DNA from 3 places in the Streptomyces sp. NPDC107562 genome. Region 1 is predicted to be linked to each of the others. Evidence: riboswitches for the same ligand, from Rfam matches in the RefSeq annotation. Region 1 holds a riboswitch; each other region holds the start of a gene.

The links. Region 1 has a riboswitch for cyclic di-AMP ahead of ACZ7LV_RS20125 (C40 family peptidase). Riboswitches for the same ligand answer to the same signal wherever they lie in the genome.
Region 2: linked by a shared signal. The riboswitch ahead of ACZ7LV_RS22415 (C40 family peptidase) and the one ahead of ACZ7LV_RS20125 (C40 family peptidase) in region 1 are both predicted to bind cyclic di-AMP.
Region 3: linked by a shared signal. The riboswitch ahead of ACZ7LV_RS32860 (transglycosylase family protein) and the one ahead of ACZ7LV_RS20125 (C40 family peptidase) in region 1 are both predicted to bind cyclic di-AMP.

What each region holds. Positions count from the first base shown of each region.
Region 1 is NZ_JBVKBE010000006.1:372,066-377,558, reverse strand. Features, by position in the region: gene ACZ7LV_RS20135 (helix-turn-helix domain-containing protein) at 1-746, opposite strand, end outside; gene ACZ7LV_RS20130 (ATP-binding protein) at 959-1,408, shown strand; gene ACZ7LV_RS20125 (C40 family peptidase) at 2,114-2,587, opposite strand; cyclic di-AMP (ydaO/yuaA leader) riboswitch at 2,591-2,780, opposite strand; gene ACZ7LV_RS20120 (ABC transporter permease) at 3,368-4,375, opposite strand; gene ACZ7LV_RS20115 (TetR/AcrR family transcriptional regulator) at 4,492-5,139, shown strand; gene ACZ7LV_RS20110 (urease subunit gamma) at 5,253-5,493, shown strand, end outside.
Region 2 is NZ_JBVKBE010000008.1:81,086-86,578, reverse strand. Features, by position in the region: gene ACZ7LV_RS22430 (LuxR C-terminal-related transcriptional regulator) at 1-556, shown strand, start outside; gene ACZ7LV_RS22425 (C40 family peptidase) at 567-1,634, opposite strand; gene ACZ7LV_RS22420 (hypothetical protein) at 2,133-2,486, shown strand; gene ACZ7LV_RS22415 (C40 family peptidase) at 2,578-3,774, opposite strand; cyclic di-AMP (ydaO/yuaA leader) riboswitch at 3,783-3,936, opposite strand; gene pcrA (DNA helicase PcrA) at 4,248-5,493, shown strand, end outside.
Region 3 is NZ_JBVKBE010000016.1:100,514-106,006, forward strand. Features, by position in the region: gene ACZ7LV_RS32845 (DUF501 domain-containing protein) at 1-237, opposite strand, end outside; gene ACZ7LV_RS32850 (FtsB family cell division protein) at 256-753, opposite strand; gene eno (phosphopyruvate hydratase) at 864-2,144, opposite strand; gene ACZ7LV_RS32860 (transglycosylase family protein) at 2,439-3,122, opposite strand; cyclic di-AMP (ydaO/yuaA leader) riboswitch at 3,126-3,305, opposite strand; gene ACZ7LV_RS32865 (transglycosylase family protein) at 3,511-4,587, opposite strand; gene ACZ7LV_RS32870 (cytochrome P450 family protein) at 4,733-5,493, opposite strand, start outside.

The sequences.
Region 1 (5,493 bases):
AGGTAGAGGCTACTCGTCAAGTGGTCGAGAACCACAACATCCAGATCAGAAGTGCTCGAAAATGAGAAGATAACGAAAGGCCCGGTGATGCCGATGTGCGCCCCAGCGGCGAAGGGCAGCACCTGGAGCCGCACCTGGGGCAGGCGGGCGGCCTCCACCAGCCGCTCCAGCTGGCGCGCCATCACCTCCGGGCCGCCGACCTCCCGGCGCAGCACGGCCTCGTCGAGCACCGCGTTCAGCGCCAGCGGGGGCTGCGAACGCAGCACGTCCTGCCTGGCCAGGCGTACCTCCACCAGGGCGTCCAAGCGGTCCTCGGCCAGGCCCTCCACCGCGGCGCGGGTCACGGCGCGGGCGTACTCGGGGGTCTGGAGCAGTCCCGGGACGACGGAGGTCTCCAGGGTGCGCATGGCGCCGGCCTGCGACTCCAGGCTGATGAAGTCGCGGTACGTGGGCGGCAGCACCCCCTTGTAGGCGTGCCACCAGTGGTCGCGGCCCTGGCCGCCGCCGGAGCCCGCCAACGCCAGAAGGAGATCCCTGAGTTGGGCGTCGTCCACCCCGTAGGCATCCAGGAGTAACCGCACATCGGCCGGTTTCACGCCGCTCGCGCCGGTCTCGATCCGGCTCACTTTCGACTGATGCCATCCCACCAACCGCGCCGCCTCACCGCTCGTGAGGCCCGCGCGGCCTCGCAGTGTGCGCAATTCGGCGCCCAGTTTCCGGCGGCGCACCGCGGGACCGTGCTGCATGGGCTACTCCTTACTCCTTCCGAGCCGCCCAAATACGCTCTGCCGTCGCAGAGTTCACCGCTTCGAGCGACAGATATATGCATATCTTGGTGGATCGCCACCGCTACCGGTCTTTGAGTGGCAGTCTGGCGAAGAAGCACCAGTCCGGGACCGTACTCGAACCATCCGCTCCGTGTCGGGCCGCGGTCCCGTGGGAAAGGGACGACGTCGCCATGGCAGACCATCTGGAAGCATCCGTCACTCTGCCGAGCGATCCCGCCTCGGTCTCCACCGCCCGCACCTACGTCGTCAGCACCCTGGCGGAATGGGGTCTGCGACCGGAGACCGAGGAGGCCGACACGATCAGGCTCATCATCTCCGAACTCGCCACCAACGCCGTCCAGCACACCCTCGGTCAGTCGCCCACCTTCACGGTCGCGATGCGGCTCGACCGCGACGAGCAGCTCCGCATCGGAGTGACCGACAGTCACCCGCGCTTCCCCAAGAGACTTCCGGCCGCCGTCCAGCAGGACAACGGCCGCGGCATGGTCATCATCCGCTGGCTCGCCGCGGAATGCGGCGGCCGCCTCAGAGTCCGTCCGACCCGTGAGGGCGGCAAGACGGTGTCGATCGAACTCCCCTGGACGGTCCCGGCCCGCCTGGGGGGCGGGCAGGAGCCGTAGCCCGTCCGGGGCAGGGGCGCGGGGATCCGGCGAGGAGCGGCGCCGGGTGCTCCTGGGGGTCGCTTCTGGGTACCCGCGCCGCGCGCCGGGCACGGACCCGGCGGCGCGGAGGGGCAGGTTCTCAGAGTCCGTCCGACCCGTGAGGGCGGCAAGACGGTGTCGATCGAACTCCCCTGGACGGTCCCGGCCCGCCTGGGTGGCGGGCAGGAGCCGTAGCCCGTCCGGGGGCAGAGGCGCGGGGATCCGGCGAGGAGCGGCGCCGGGTGCTCCTGGGGGTCGCTTCTGGGTACCCGCGCCGGGCGCCGGACCCGGCGGCACGGAGGGGCACGTTGTGGCGTCACGGCGGTCTCGGGGGGCCGGAGCCGGGCGTGACTGCCGGGGTCGGGCGGGGCAGTCCGACCGGCCGGGGCGTCCGGGCGCGGACCCTCGTCGTCAGGGCGGCCCCTCGGCGCCCCCCGGTGCGAGCCCGCGCCGTCCTGGGCCCCTGCGCCCGTCCGACGGCACCCACGGGCCCAGCCGGGGCTCCGAGGGGCCTCACGGGGCCCCTGTGCCGAAGAGCCGCCGGCGGGCCGCCCGTGCCCCGGAGGGCGTCACGGGCGGCCCGCGGGTCGTTCTCGGCGCGACCCCGCCGACGAGTCGCGTCGAGCCCGTGTCACGGGCGGGGCGGCGGCGTCCCCTCCGGGCGCCGCCACCGCCACCCGGGGGTCACTTGACCCGGCCGTACCAGACGCTCTTGGTCCAGATCTTCTGGAGCCGCACCACGTCCCCGGTCTTCGGGGCGTGCCAGATCTTCCCCTTCCCGGCGTAGATCCCCACGTGGTAGACGTTCGACCCGGAGTGGAAGAACACGAGGTCGCCGGCCTTGCGGCTCTTGGCCCCGATGTGGCGGGTCTTGTTGTACTGCTGGGCTGCCGTGCGGGGCAGCTTCTTGCCCGCCTTCTTGAACGAGTACAGGGTCAGCCCGGAGCAGTCGAACCTGCGCGGCCCGGTGGCGCCCCACCTGTAGGGGGAGCCCTTCTTCGAGGCGGCGATCTGGAGTGCCTTCGTCGCCGTCGTGGCGGCCGCGGCCTCGGAGGCGAAGCCCGGAGCCACTACGGAGCCGCCCACCGCGGCAAGGGTGAGGGCCGAGGCCGTACCGGCACGGGCCATCAGCGACGGGACACGATTGAGCGCGGTCATGCGCAACCCTTCGTCAGCCGCCTGTGAAGGATGACCTGTCGGATTCGGGCTGGCGAAGTAGCCCGGCCGCGTTGCCACGGCTTCACCCCAAGGGACGCTCGGAGATTGCGCTCCGGCGACCCGTCGTGCTTGGGTCCTCCACTCCTGCCGATCCACTCCTGTCGACCGGTCATCCGGGCGGCGGCAGGACTCGGCGTCCGCCCGGACCGCCCCGCCGCGGCGGCGGGGGCTTGTCGTCAGTCAGGGATCTTGACTCACGGAAGTCCGAAAATCCCAACGCAATCAGGGATTTGTGGCGTTACTCACCACTCACCCGTTCGGGTGGACATCCCCCTGTTCGACCCGGTGTCAAGGGCGCCACGCCACCCCGGACCAGCGGCGGAAGGCCTCATCACGCCCCGAGGCAGGTCGCGTTGCGCAACCGCAAGGGCACCGAAAAAGGAGGGGAAGGTCATCCGGACGGCGGTAGCCCTTTTGGTCCGTTTCAACTCCCGCCCGCACGAACCGTCATGACACCCGGTGACCCGGGACGGCGGCGGGCGGATCAGTCCTGCCCGCAGCTGTCGGAGCGCGGTGCGACGGCGTCGGCGCGCACCGGTGGCGCTCCACGACGATCTCCGCGCACCGGCGTCCGGGCGGGCGCGCGGTCCACGACTCGGGTCGCCGTCCCGCGCCGGGCCGATTCACGCGGTCCGGCTGACCGGCCGTCACCCGATCGGCCGGGACGCGAAGAGGCCGTGCGCCCCGTCCGCTACAGCGGGGCGCACGGCCGGTCCGTGGTCAGAGCGCCGGCGCGGGCTCCCGCTCGGCCACGACCTCGCGCGCCGCCCCGGTACGGGACTTCAGCGCGCTGCCCAGCAGCACCGCGCCGAGCCCGATCGCGGCCCACCAGGTGAGGGTGAGCGCCGGGCCGAGGGCGGCCGCGCCGTCGAAGTACGACACCGAGCGCAGCAGCGTCGTCCCCGCGCCCGGCGGCAGCCACTGGCCGATCGTCCCGGCCGGCTCGGGCAGCATCTGCGGCGCCGACGCCGCCCCCGAGAGCGGGTTGCCGAACAGCATCAGCGTGCCGCCGGCGACGGCGATCCCGGCGCGGCCCACCAGAGCGGCGAGCCCCGCGACGGCGCCGCTCACCGCCAGCGTGGACAGCCCGAGGACGGCGGCCTCGGCCCACCAGTTCCCGGTGAGGACCCCCAGCCAGCTGTGCGCGATCGCGGCAGCGCCGACGCCGACCAGCGCGGACGCGCCCACCAGCGCGGTCACCGCCCGGATCCCGCGCAGCCCCCGCACGGAGACGGCCGCGCCCGCCGCGATCCCGCCCAGCGCCAGCGGCAGCACGCTCGCGGCCAGTGCGGCGCCCCGCGGGTCGGTCTCGGGGGCGGCCACCACGTCCACCGTCCGCGGCGGGGTGCCGTCGGCGGACATCGCCTGCTGGAGCAGTTGCGCGACCACCGGGCCGGCGGCCGAAGCGGTCAGCAGCTCGGGGCCCTGGGCGGTGACGACGACGGCGCCGTACACCGTCCGGTCCCCGACGGCCTCGCGGGCGGCGGCCTCGTCGGCGTACCGGTGGACCTCGAAGGCGCCCGGATGCCGTGCCAGCTGCCGCTCGACCTGCGCGGTGGCGGTGGCCGGACCCGCGACACCGAGCGGCAGGTCGTGCGGCGCGGTCCGGGCGGCCGGCCAGGCGAAGGCCCACAGCGCGAGCGCCGCCACGAGCGGGACGAGGACGACGACCGCGACGACGTGCCGGGCGCCGGGACGGGTGGGCTGCGTGCCGGTTGGCGTGGACATGGAGTTCCCCCTCGGGTGGACGCCTCAAAAAGAAGGATCGTTCGTTTTTGGTGGCACCACCGTGTGCCGCGGTGCGTGCTCTTGTCAAGAAAGAATGTTCGTTCTACATTCGGGGCATGGCCCGTGTATCCCAGGAACACCTCGACGCCCGCCGCCGGCAGATCCTCGACGGCGCCGCCGTCTGCTTCGCCCGCAACGGCTTCCACGCCACGTCGATGCAGGACGTGCTCAAAGAGGTGAACCTCTCCGCGGGCGCCGTCTACCGCTACTTCAGCGGCAAGGAGGAGCTGATCGCGGCGATCGTCGCCGAGGTGCTCGGCTCGGTCCACGCGGCCTTCGAGGAGGCGGCGCGCCAGAGCCCGCCCCCACCGCCGGACGAACTCGTCGCGGCGGTCCTGGGCCGGACGCTCGCCGCCCGGGAGAACCTCACCGTGGACGGCCTGCCCGCCTTTCCACGGCTGGTCATCCAGGTGTGGGCGGAGACCCTGCGCAACGAGGACCTGAGGGCCGTCCTGGGCGAGGGGTACGCCTCGGTGCGCGCGGCCTGGGCGCGGATCGTCGAGAGCTACCAGAGCGCCGGCATGATGTCGCGGGACGCCGAACCGGACCGCGTGGCCCGCACGATGATCGCCGCCGTGATCGGCTTCCTCGCGCAGCAGTCCCTCTTCGGGCCCGCCCCGGTCGAGGTCCTCCGCGACGGACTGCGCGCGCTGATGGGCATGCGGGACCAGCCAGCCGCGTCCCAGGGGTCACAGTTCGGTTAACGCGCCCGAAACGCACGCCAACTAGCGTGCCCCTCCACGCCGTCGGGGAGTTCGGCCGGTGGCGGCGGGCAACCGGGCCCCGCACGGCCCGGAGCGAGGATGTGAGGTGGCACGTGCAACTGACCCCGCACGAGAAGGAGAGGCTGCTGATCCACGTCGCGGCGGACGTGGCCGAGAAGCGTCGGGCCCGCGGGCTGAGACTGAACCACCCCGAGGCCGTCGCCCTCATCACCTCGCACATCCTCGAAGGCGCACGCGACGGCCGCACGGTCGCCGAACTCATGGCCTCCGGACGGGAACTGCTCACGCGGGACGACGTCATGGACGGCATCCCCGAGATGATCCACGACGTGC
Region 2 (5,493 bases), on a different contig from region 1:
GGCCGCGGACGTCGACCAGGCGGTCACGGTCATCACCGCGACCCGCCCCGAGGTCGTCCTCCTCGACGTGCACCTGCCGGGCGGGGGCGGCGTCGAAGTGCTGCGCCGCTGCGCTCCGTTGATGGCCGACCCCGAGCAGCCGGTCCGTTTCCTGGCGCTGTCCGTCTCGGACGCGGCCGAGGACGTGATCGGCGTGATCCGCGGCGGCGCGCGGGGGTACGTCACCAAGACGATCACGGGTACCGACCTGGTCGACTCGATCTTCCGGGTCCAGGAGGGCGACGCGGTCTTCTCGCCGCGTCTGGCCGGCTTCGTGCTCGACGCCTTCGCCTCCACCGACGCGCCGCCGGTCGACGAGGACCTCGACCGCCTCACCCAGCGCGAGCGGGAGGTCCTGCGCCTGATCGCCCGCGGCTACGCCTACAAGGAGATCGCCAAGCAGCTGTACATCTCGGTGAAGACGGTCGAGTCGCACGTCTCGGCGGTGCTGCGCAAGCTCCAGCTCTCCAACCGGCACGAGCTGACCCGCTGGGCGACGGCCCGTCGGCTGGTGTGACGAGCCCGCGTCACACCACCCTGGTCGCCCCGGCGAACGGCATCTGGTCGATCGGTGCCAGGCGCACCGGGGCCGAGGGATTGGGCGCGTGGATCATCTGGCCGTTGCCGACGTAGAGGCCCACGTGGCTGATGCCGGAGTAGAAGAACACCAGGTCGCCGGGGGCCAGTTCGGAGCGCGAGACGCGACGGCCGGCGTCGATCTGGGCGTAGGTGGTGCGGGGCAGGGCCACCCCGGCGGAGCGGTACGCGGCCTGCGTCAGGCCCGAGCAGTCGAAGGCGTCGGGGCCGGTGGCACCCCAGACGTAGGGGCTGCCGAGCTTCTGGTAGGCGTACGAGACGGCCGCGGCGGCCCGGGAGCTGGGCGCCGCCGTCGTGGCGGAGCCCGGGGCCTCCAGGGCGTCGCGGCCGGCCGTCGAGGCGCGCGAGGCGCGGTCGGTGCCGTCGCCCTCGGCGAAGCGGGCCCGCTCCTCGGCCGTCAGCCGGGACAGTAACCGCCGCGCCTCGTCCAGCTTGCCGGTGACGGTCCTCTTGTGCCGGTTCAGCTCGGCCTGCCGGGACTGGAGGGAGGCCAGTTCGACGCGGGCGGCTCCGCGCAGTTGCTCGATCTCCCTCAGCTGTCTGCGGACGCGTGTGACGGCGGCCGCCTGCCGGTCACCGGCGCGTTCGGCGAAGGCGGCACCGTCGAGATACCGGTCCGGGTCGTCGGAGAGGGCCAGTTGCAGCGCGGGGTCCAGGCCGCCGTCGCGGTACTGGGCGGCCGCGTACGAACCGAGCGCGTCCCGCGCCGAGTTGAGCCGCACCTCCTTGCGGGCCGCCTCGTCCTGGAGGCCGCCCAGCCGCTTGCGTGCCGCCCGGGCCTCCTCCTGCACGCCGTTGTACTTCTCGGTGGCGACCTCCGCCTCCTGGTACAGCCTGTCCACCTTGGCCTTGACCTGCTCCGGCGTCAGCTGGGGCTCGGCGTGGCCGATCCCGTCGAGGCCCGTCGCGGTCGCCGCGCCCGCGAGGGCGATCGTCGCCGCCGTGCGGGCCTTGGTGCCGTTGGCCGAGCGTGGTCGGGGCTTGCGGTGGGCTGCCACGTGGACTGCACGTCCTTTCGTACGACTCGGGCGACCGCCGGTCCGTACGGCCACCGGGTGGACGTACGACCGCGCCGGGGCGGCTGACGCGTCCGGCGGCGCCCCGCACAGGGGATGCGGGGCGCCGCCGGACCTTTCGGCGGTGGTGTCCGGCTGCCGCCTCTGGCCAGGGGCGGCGGTGGGGAGCCGGTCACCTGGTGGAGGACGCTAAACCCGGGCGTGTCGTGGTGGTGACGCCTTGTGCGGAAGTGACGCCAGGGGAACGGTGGGTGACCGTATGTGATCGGGCGCGCGTTTCGGCGCCGACGTCTTCACGCGGCGCGATGACCGATGCGGCGATTCCGGGCCGGGCGGGAGCGCGGGGCTGCTATGGGGCGCATATATGCAGACGCCTTGCGCCGGGGGCGGCCCGGTGCCGGGAGGCCCGCCGCCGGGCCGCAGGGTGTGGGGCAGCCCGGTGTGGGGCGGGCGCGCCCCTCCTGATTAGGCTCCGGCCCCATGGACGTACTCATCCACCTCTTCGTCGGCCTGCACATCATCGGCATCGCCGCCCTCCTCGGTGGCTTCCTGACCCAGATGAAGGCGATGGGCCAGGGCACCGCGCGATTCGTCCCGGCGATGCTGCACGGCGCACTGACCATGCTGGTCACCGGCGTGATCCTGGTCGGCCTGAACCAGGCGGACGACCAGCCCGTCGACAACATCAAGATCGGCGTGAAACTGGCGCTGCTGATCGTGATCCTCGGCCTGGTCTACGTGAAGCGGGACGACGAGAAGGTCGACAAGGGCATGTTCGGCCTGGTGGGACTGCTGACCGCGGCGAACGTCTTCATCGCCGTGCTCTGGACCTGACGCCCGTCCCACGCGCGCGTGCCGCGGAAACCGCCGCACGCGCGCGTGTGAGCCCTTCGGCCGCCTCCGCGACCGCCTGGGGGCGCCGGTGTCAGGCCGGGCGGACCACGCTGTGGATGGAGGACTCGCCGTCGTAGTAGACGGACTCCTCGCGGACGTACGCGCCGGGCTTCGGGGCGTGGATCATCATGCCGTTGCCGATGTACAGGCCGACGTGGGTGACGTCGTCGTAGAAGAAGATCAGGTCGCCCGGCCGGGCGGCGGCGACGGAGACCGTCGTGCCGGCGTCGACCTGGTCGTAGGTGGTGCGCGGGAGGGTGACGCCGGCGGCCTTCCACGCGGCCTGGGTGAGGCCTGAGCAGTCGTAGGACTCGGGGCCGGTGGCACCCCAGACGTACGGCTTGCCGATCTGCGCGCGGGCGAAGGCGAGCGCCTTCTCCGCCTTGGTGGCGTACCCGGTGTCCGAGGCGGAGTCGCCGGAGCCGGACTCGGTGCCCGTGCCGGCCGAGGAACCGGCGCCCGAGGAACCGGCGCCCGAGGACTCCTGCTCCTGCTGGGCCGCCTCCTGGCGCCGCTGCTCCTCCGCCTGCTGCCGGGCGAGCTCGGCGGCCTTGCGCTCGGCCTCCTCCTGCTTCTTCTTCTCGATCGCCGCGAGGCGGGCCTTCTCCTCGGCGGTCAGGTCCGACAGCAGCTGCCGCGCGTCGGCGAGCTTCTTCTGGACGGTGGCCTTGGCCGACTGAAGATCGCTCTGCGACTCGGTGAGCGTCTCCAGGCTCCGTGTGGCCTCCTGGCGCTTCTTCATCGTCGCCGACTGCTCGCTGAAGTACTCGTCGACCGCGCCCTTCTGGCGGTTGGTCAGACGGCCCATCAGCTGGTTCTGGTCGAAGTAGTCCTGCGGGGAGTCGGCGAGCAGGAAGGTGGCGGTGTCGGGGACGGAGGCCCCGGTGCGGTACTGGGCGGCCGCGTACGTCCCCAGTTCCTCACGCGCCTCGTTCAGTTTCTGGGTGCGCTGGGCGACGTCGTCCAGGAGGGTGTCGACGCGCTTGCGCTGTTTCGCGGTCTTCTCCTTGCCCGCGTTGTACTTCTCGGTCGCCGACTCCGCCTGTCGGTAGAGATCGTCGACCTTCTTCTCGACCTCCTCGAGGCTCGGCTTGTCGTCGGCCGAGGGCTCGGCATGGGCGGTCTGGGAGAGCAGGGCCACGGAGGTCAGGGCAGCGGTGGCGAGGGCCGGTGTGCGTATGCCTGCCACCCGCGCGCCGGTGGGGCGCGACTTGCGGTGCGACGCCAAAGGAGGCGACTCCTTCCATCTGCCGCCTACCGGGTTAGCTGTCGGGTTCGGGCGGGTGGTTCGGAAGGGTTGCCCTACGACCCGCTCCCCGGAGGGATTTGGGTCGATTCACCCCAAGTTCGGTGGGTCCCCGGCTCCGGCTGCCTTGGGCGCATCGGACTCGGCGGAGGCCGCGCGGCCCGGCGACGTTCGCCGGTAAGAGTCGTGCGGCCTGTCCGGCACCGTAGCCAACTCGTGTGGCCCGTGTGAAGGTTGGTGGGTGATATGCCCGATACATTTTCGTGACCTTCAGTCAGTGGTCACGCGCCGCGCGAGGTCGTGTTCGGACCGTGAGCGCTGGTCGGCGCCGAGGTCCTGGTGACGGCGGGCCGGGCGGTGGCGGGCCGGGCCCGCGGTGGCCGTCGGCCCCGGGGCCCGGGATGTTTCCGGGGCGGCAGCGGGTTGTCGGTGGGGCGCCCTAGACTCGGAGAGCGATGAGCAGCCTCTTTGACGACAGCTTCCTGGCGGACCTCCAGGCCCCACGGGCCCATGAGGAGCCTCCGTCACCGCCCGAGGACGATCACGCTCCGGAGTCGTTGCCGGACGATCTGTTCGGCGGGAAGTTCGACGCGCCTCCGGACCGGGACGCCTACTACCGCGACGGCGCCCCGCGCCCCGCCCTGGACGCCGCCACGCTCCTGGAGGGGCTGAACGACAACCAGCGCGCCGCCGTCGTGCACGCCGGGTCCCCCCTGCTCATCGTGGCGGGCGCGGGCTCCGGCAAGACGCGTGTCCTCACCCACCGCATCGCCCACCTCCTCGCCGAGCGCGGGGTGCACCCCGGCCAGATCCTCGCGATCACCTTCACCAACAAGGCCGCGGGCGAGATGAAGGAGCGCGTCGAGCGACTGGTCGGCCCCCGGGCCAACGCGATGTGGGTGATGACCTTCCACAGCGCCTGCGTGCGCATCCTGCGCCGGGAGTCCAAGAAGCTCGGTTTCACGTCGTCCTTCTCGATCTACGACGCCGCCGACAGCAAGCGCCTGATGTCCCTGGTCTGCCGCGACCTGGACCTCGACCCCAAGCGCTACCCGCCCAAGTCCTTCAGCGCCAAGATCAGCAACCTCAAGAACGAGCTGATCGACGAGGAGGACTTCGCCGCCCAGGCCACTGGGGGCACCTCCCAGACGGAGTCTGGGGGAGGCTTCGAGAAGACCCTCGCCCAGGCCTACGCGCTGTACCAGTCACGCCTGCGCGAGGCCAACGCCCTCGACTTCGACGACCTGATCATGACGACGGTCAACCTGCTCCGCGCCTTCCCGGACGTCGCCGAGCACTACCGCCGCCGCTTCCGGCACGTCCTGGTCGACGAGTACCAGGACACCAACCACGCCCAGTACGCCCTGGTGCGCGAGCTCGTCGGCACCGGCGAGCGAGCCCCCGAGGACGTCGACGTACCGCCCGGCCCGGACGAGCTGCCGCCCGCCGAACTGTGCGTGGTGGGCGACGCGGACCAGTCGATCTACGCCTTCCGCGGCGCGACCATCCGCAACATCCTCCAGTTCGAGGAGGACTACCCGAACGCCACGACGATCCTGCTGGAGCAGAACTACCGCTCCACGCAGACGATCCTCTCCGCCGCCAACGCCGTCATCGAGCGCAACGAGTCCCGCCGCCCCAAGAACCTGTGGACCAACGCCGGCTCGGGCGCGCGCATCACCGGCTACGTCGCCGACTCCG
Region 3 (5,493 bases), on a different contig from region 1:
GGCCTCCAGCGTGCCGATGGCCGACGAGGCCCGCGGGCACGTCAGGTAGTACAGCGTCGGGAAGGGCGTGCCGTCGGGCAGCCGGGGGGCCGTCTCCACGACGTCCGGCTGCCCGCACGGGCACCGGTGCGCGATCGCGCGCAGTCCGCGCGGCGGCCGCCCGAGCTGCTGCTTGAAGGCCTCGACGTCGGCGTCGGTGGGCTCGGTGCGCGGGGTGGGCGGCGGGGGCGTTTCCATACCTGTCTCTCTGTGCGTTCACCGGCCGGAGGCGTCCGGCCGGTGGTGGGCGGCGTCGGCCTTGTCGACCCCGTCCCAGACGTTCGCGTACCAGGGGCGGTCGGTCGTGCCCTGGTCGGTGCGCGACTGCCGGGCGGCGTCCGGGTCGATCACGACGTAGCCGGTCTCGCCCGGCATCACGTAGTGCAGCCGCTGCCGGATCTGCTGCTCCGCGTACGCGTCGTCCTGCCAGCGTGCCTTGAGGTCGCGCAGTTCCTCGACCCGCGCCTCGGCCTGCTGCCGCTGCTCCCGCAGGTCGGCGATCTCGGCCCGCTGGGCGACGTACTGCCTTATCGGGTAGGCGAGCGCGACGACGAGGGAGCAGACGACGAGGGCGAGCAGGGCGGCGCGGCCGGTGAGCCGGGAGCGGCGGGCCTGGCGGCGGGTCTGCGACCGGTAGACACGGGCCGCGGTCTGCTCGCCCAGCAACCTGAGCCTGGTCGCGGTGGAGAAACGGTCCCGTTCCTTCACGGCCATCTGGCTCTCGCCTCCCCATGCCTGCGTGGTGCACACGCGCGTACGTCCCCGCACACGGTACGGGACCGGGTGCGGGGACGTACGGACGACGCTTCCTACGAGGGCGTCGCTCAGCCCTTGAAGCGGGGGAAGGCGCTGCGGCCGGCGTACACCGCGGCGTCGTCGAGGATCTCCTCGATGCGCAGCAGCTGGTTGTACTTGGCCACGCGCTCGGAGCGGGCCGGGGCGCCGGTCTTGATCTGGCCGCAGTTGGTGGCGACGGCGAGGTCGGCGATGGTGACGTCCTCGGTCTCGCCGGAGCGGTGGGACATCATGCACTTGAAGCCGCTGCGCTGGGCCAGCTCGACGGCGTCCAGGGTCTCGGTCAGGGAGCCGATCTGGTTGACCTTGACGAGCAGGGCGTTGGCGGCCCCGTCCTCGATGCCGCGGGCCAGGCGCTCCGGGTTGGTGACGAACAGGTCGTCGCCGACGAGCTGGACCTTGTCACCGAGCTTCTCGGTGATGGTCTTCCAGCCCTCCCAGTCGTCCTCGAACAGCGGGTCCTCGATGGAGACCAGCGGGTACGCGTCGACGAGCTCCGCGTAGTACTCGGTCATCTCGGCGGCCGAGCGGTCCTTGCCCTCGAAGGTGTAGACGCCGTCCTTGTAGAACTCGGAGGCGGCGACGTCGAGGGCGAGGGCGATCTGCTCGCCGGGGGTGTAGCCGGCCTCCTTGATGGCCTCGAGGATGAGGTCGAGGGCCTCACGGTTGGAGCCGAGGTTCGGGGCGAAGCCGCCCTCGTCGCCGAGGCCGGTGGCCAGGCCCTTGCCCTTCAGCACCTTCTTGAGGGTGTGGTAGACCTCGGTGCCCCAGCGCAGGGCCTCGGAGAAGGACTCCGCGCCGATCGGGGCGATCATGAACTCCTGGATGTCCACGTTGGAGTCGGCGTGCGAGCCGCCGTTCAGGATGTTCATCATCGGCACCGGCAGCAGGTGCGCGTTGGGGCCGCCCAGGTAGCGGAAGAGCGGCAGGTCGCTGGCCTCGGAGGCGGCGTGCGCGACGGCGAGCGAGACGCCGAGGATGGCGTTGGCGCCGAGGGAGCCCTTGTTGTCGGTGGCGTCCAGGTCGAACATCGCCTGGTCGATCAGGCGCTGCTCGGTGGCGTCGTAGCCGACGAGCTCCGGGCCGATCTGCTCGATGACGGCCAGGACGGCCTTCTCGACGCCCTTGCCGAGGTAGCGGTTGGGGTCGCCGTCGCGGAGTTCGATGGCCTCGAAGGCGCCGGTGGAAGCGCCGGACGGAACGGCGGCACGACCCGTGCTGCCGTCGTCGAGGCCGACCTCGACCTCGACCGTGGGGTTGCCTCGGGAGTCCAGGATTTCCCGGGCTACGACGACGTCGATGGACGGCACGAGCATCTCCTTCGTGGATGTGACGCGATGGGCAGGACCGCGGCGGCTCTGCGAGACGAGCCTAACCGGCTCCGTGCGATCGGCCAGCCGGTCGCCCCTCTAGAGGACCGAACCGAGAGTAAATTGTTTCCGAACGAAACAAAGACGGGGGTGCACCGCACGGCGAGCGGCGCACGAAAAAGCCCCGCCCCGGTGCGTACGGGGGAAGACGCACCGGGGCGGGGAGCCCGTGGGGACGGGGGGTGACCCTCACGGGAGCCCGGGGGGCCTCCGGCGGGTCGGCGGCGGACCGTTCTACTTCAGGTGCAGCTGCTGACCCGGGAAGATGAGGTCGGCGTCCTCGACGATGTCCTTGTTCAGCTGGAACAGCTTCTCCCAGCCACCCTTGACGTCGTGGTCGGCGGCGATGGTGCTGAGGGTGTCACCCTCGACGACCTTGTACTCGCCGTCGCCCTTCTTCACCTTGTCGCCGGTCGGCGTGGTGACGGTCTCCTTCGCGGCCGGACGCTCCGCGGAACGCGAAGCCGGCTGCTCCTCGGTCGCGCGCGTCTCGGTGCCGGTGCTCTGCGACTCGTCGGCGGCGGCTCCGCCGCCGGTGTAGGTGGCGTTCGACAGGCCGGTGCCGCAGACCGGCCAGGCGCCCTTGCCCTGACCCGCGAGCACCTTCTCGGCGATCTGGATCTGCTGCTCCTTGGAGGCCTGGTCGGCCGTGCCGGCGAACTGCGTGCCGCCGTACGCGGCCCAGGTGGAGGCGGAGAACTGCAGACCGCCGTAGTAACCGTTGCCGGTGTTGATGGACCAGTTGCCACCGGACTCGCACTGGGCGACGGCGTCCCACTCGGAGGCCGTGGCGGCGGAGGCGCTGCCGGCCGCCATCAGCGGGGCGGCGACGGCGGCGGCGCCGGTGACGCCGACGGCGGCGATGGCGCGAACGGTCTTGGACGCACGACGGTGCTTGCCCTTGCTGGAAAACAGCATGGTTGATCCCCTCACCGACGCCTGCGAGGTGAGCTGTCGGGTTCGGGCCGGTTGAGTTGCCCGGCCACACCTCCCTGGGAGGCGTGGCTTCACCCCAAGCCGGTTCCGGCGCTGAGTCTCCTCAACTGCCGGGTCCGGCACCTACCTTGGGTCCCCCGCTCCTGCCTACGGCGCTTGACGCGACGACTGTTCCCGGAGGGCCGCTGGCAGGATTCGGCGTTGCGGCACCCGGGGCTCGTGGTGACGAGCGGTCACGACCGTAGACAGGCGATCGACGGAATTTCAAAGACGATCAGGGCTTCTGAGACTCATCCCACACTTTCACCAAATCGGACATTCGGCTCGAAGTGTGACGTGAACTCCCGCTGTTCCCGGGCCGTTTCCCGCCCTACCTGCCGACCGACTCCGCGCCGACATCCAGCGACTGACCGGGGACGATGTGGTCCGGGTCGCCACCGAGGGCGTCCTGGTTGACGACGTACAGCGAGGCCCATCCACCCTGCACGCCAAGGGAGTCGGCGATGCCCCAGAGGGTGTCGCCGTCCTGGACCGTGTACGCGTCGTCGAGGCCCGGACGCCCGGCGGCACCGTCCCGCGAGGCGTGCCGCCCCGAGGAGCCGCCGGCGCGCTCGCCGTCCTCGTCCGCACTGCCTCCCCGGTGCTTGCCGGAGCCGAGGAGGCCCGTGCCGGTGAGGTTCGAGGCGCTCGGGGTGCTCGAAGGCACGCCCGAGGGCGAGGAACTTGAGGGAGATTCGCCCGATTCGGGGGATTCGCTGGAACCGGTGGACTCGCCGGAGCCGGGCGAGGTCGAGCCCTCGGCACCCGGGGAGCTGGAGCCGCCGGACGGGGTGGATTCGCCGGATTCCGAAGGGTTCGCGGAGTTCGCGGGTGTGCGGGACTCCCCGGCACCGCGGGAGCTGCCGGACCCCTTGGCATCGCCGTCCCGGTCGGAGGCGCCGGAGGAGGCGCGACCGGACGAGTGGGACAATCCGAGCGAGTTGGACAGACCGCCCGTATCGCCGCTTCTCGTGTAGAGCGGCGTACTGGACGCGTCACCGACCACACCCGTGTCGACCGTGGCCGACTCGGAGTCCGCTTCCAGCCCCACCAGCGGGCCGCAGGTCGCCCAGGCGCCGACGCCCTGGTCCGCGAGGACCTTCTCGGCGACGGCGATCTGCTGCGAACGGCTGGCCAGGTCCGCGCTCGCGGCATAGGTGAGGCCGCCGTGCTTCTCCCAGTCCCGCTGGGAGAGTTGGAGTCCGCCGTAGGAGCCGTTGCCCGTGTCGGCGCTCCAGGAGCCGCCGGTCTCGCACTCGGCGACCCGGTCCCAGGTCGTCCCACTGGCCGCGCTCGCGCCGGTGGCGGCGAGGAGGGGGAGGGCGATGGCGGAGCCGGTCACGCCGGCCGCGACGACGAGTGCGGGCGCCTGACGGGGGCGACGGTGACGACCGTTCCCGGAGAGCATGCGGGGACCTTTCGCGTGACAGCGGGGACCTGCGCGGCCGGTGAAACCGAAAGGCCGTGCTGAGGGGTGAAGGTATAGGCAGACGATCACTTGTCACAAGTTCATGCCGCGCAGATCACGTGAAGATCACATAGTTGAAAGCCCGTCACTTTTCCCGCACAGGCGTGAACTCCACCGGCAGCGTCCGCAGACCTCGCATGATGAGCCCGCCCCGCCAGCGCAGTTCGGCGGGATCCGCGGCGAGCCGCAGGTCAGGGAGGCGGGTCAGGAGGGTGGCCAGCGCGGTCCGGCCCTCCAGACGGGCCAGCGGCGCCCCGAGGCAGTAGTGGAGGCCGTGGCCGTAACCGAGGTGCTGGTTGTCACGGCGGGAGAGATCGAGCGTGTCCGGGTTCGCGAACCGCTCCGGATCCCGGTCGGCGGCGGCGAGGACGACGAGCACCGGGTCGCCGGGTGCGATGTCCTGGCCGCCGAGGGTGAGCGGCTGGGTGGCGAACCGCCAGGTGGCGAGTTCGACGGGGCCGTCGTAGCGCAGGAGTTCCTCGACACCGGTCTCCAGCAGGGCCTGTTCACCACGGGCCAACGACTCCTGGAGCAGGGCGCGTTGGGCGGGGTGGGTGAGGAGGGCGAAGGTGCCGTTGCCGATGAGGTTCACGGTGGTCTCGAAGCCGGCGAACAGGAGGATGAAGGCCATCGCCGCGGCCTCGTTCTCGGTGAGGTGCTCGCCGTGGTCGGAGGCGCGGATGAGGCCCGAGATGAGGTCCTCGCCGGGGGCGGGCTCGGCGGGGAGGGACTCGCGCTTGCGGTGGATCAGCTCGGCGAGGTAGCCGCGCATCCTCTTCACCGACCGCGCCACCCCGCCGCGGGGGCCCTTGCCGTGCCGGATCATCATGCCCGCCCAGTCCCGGA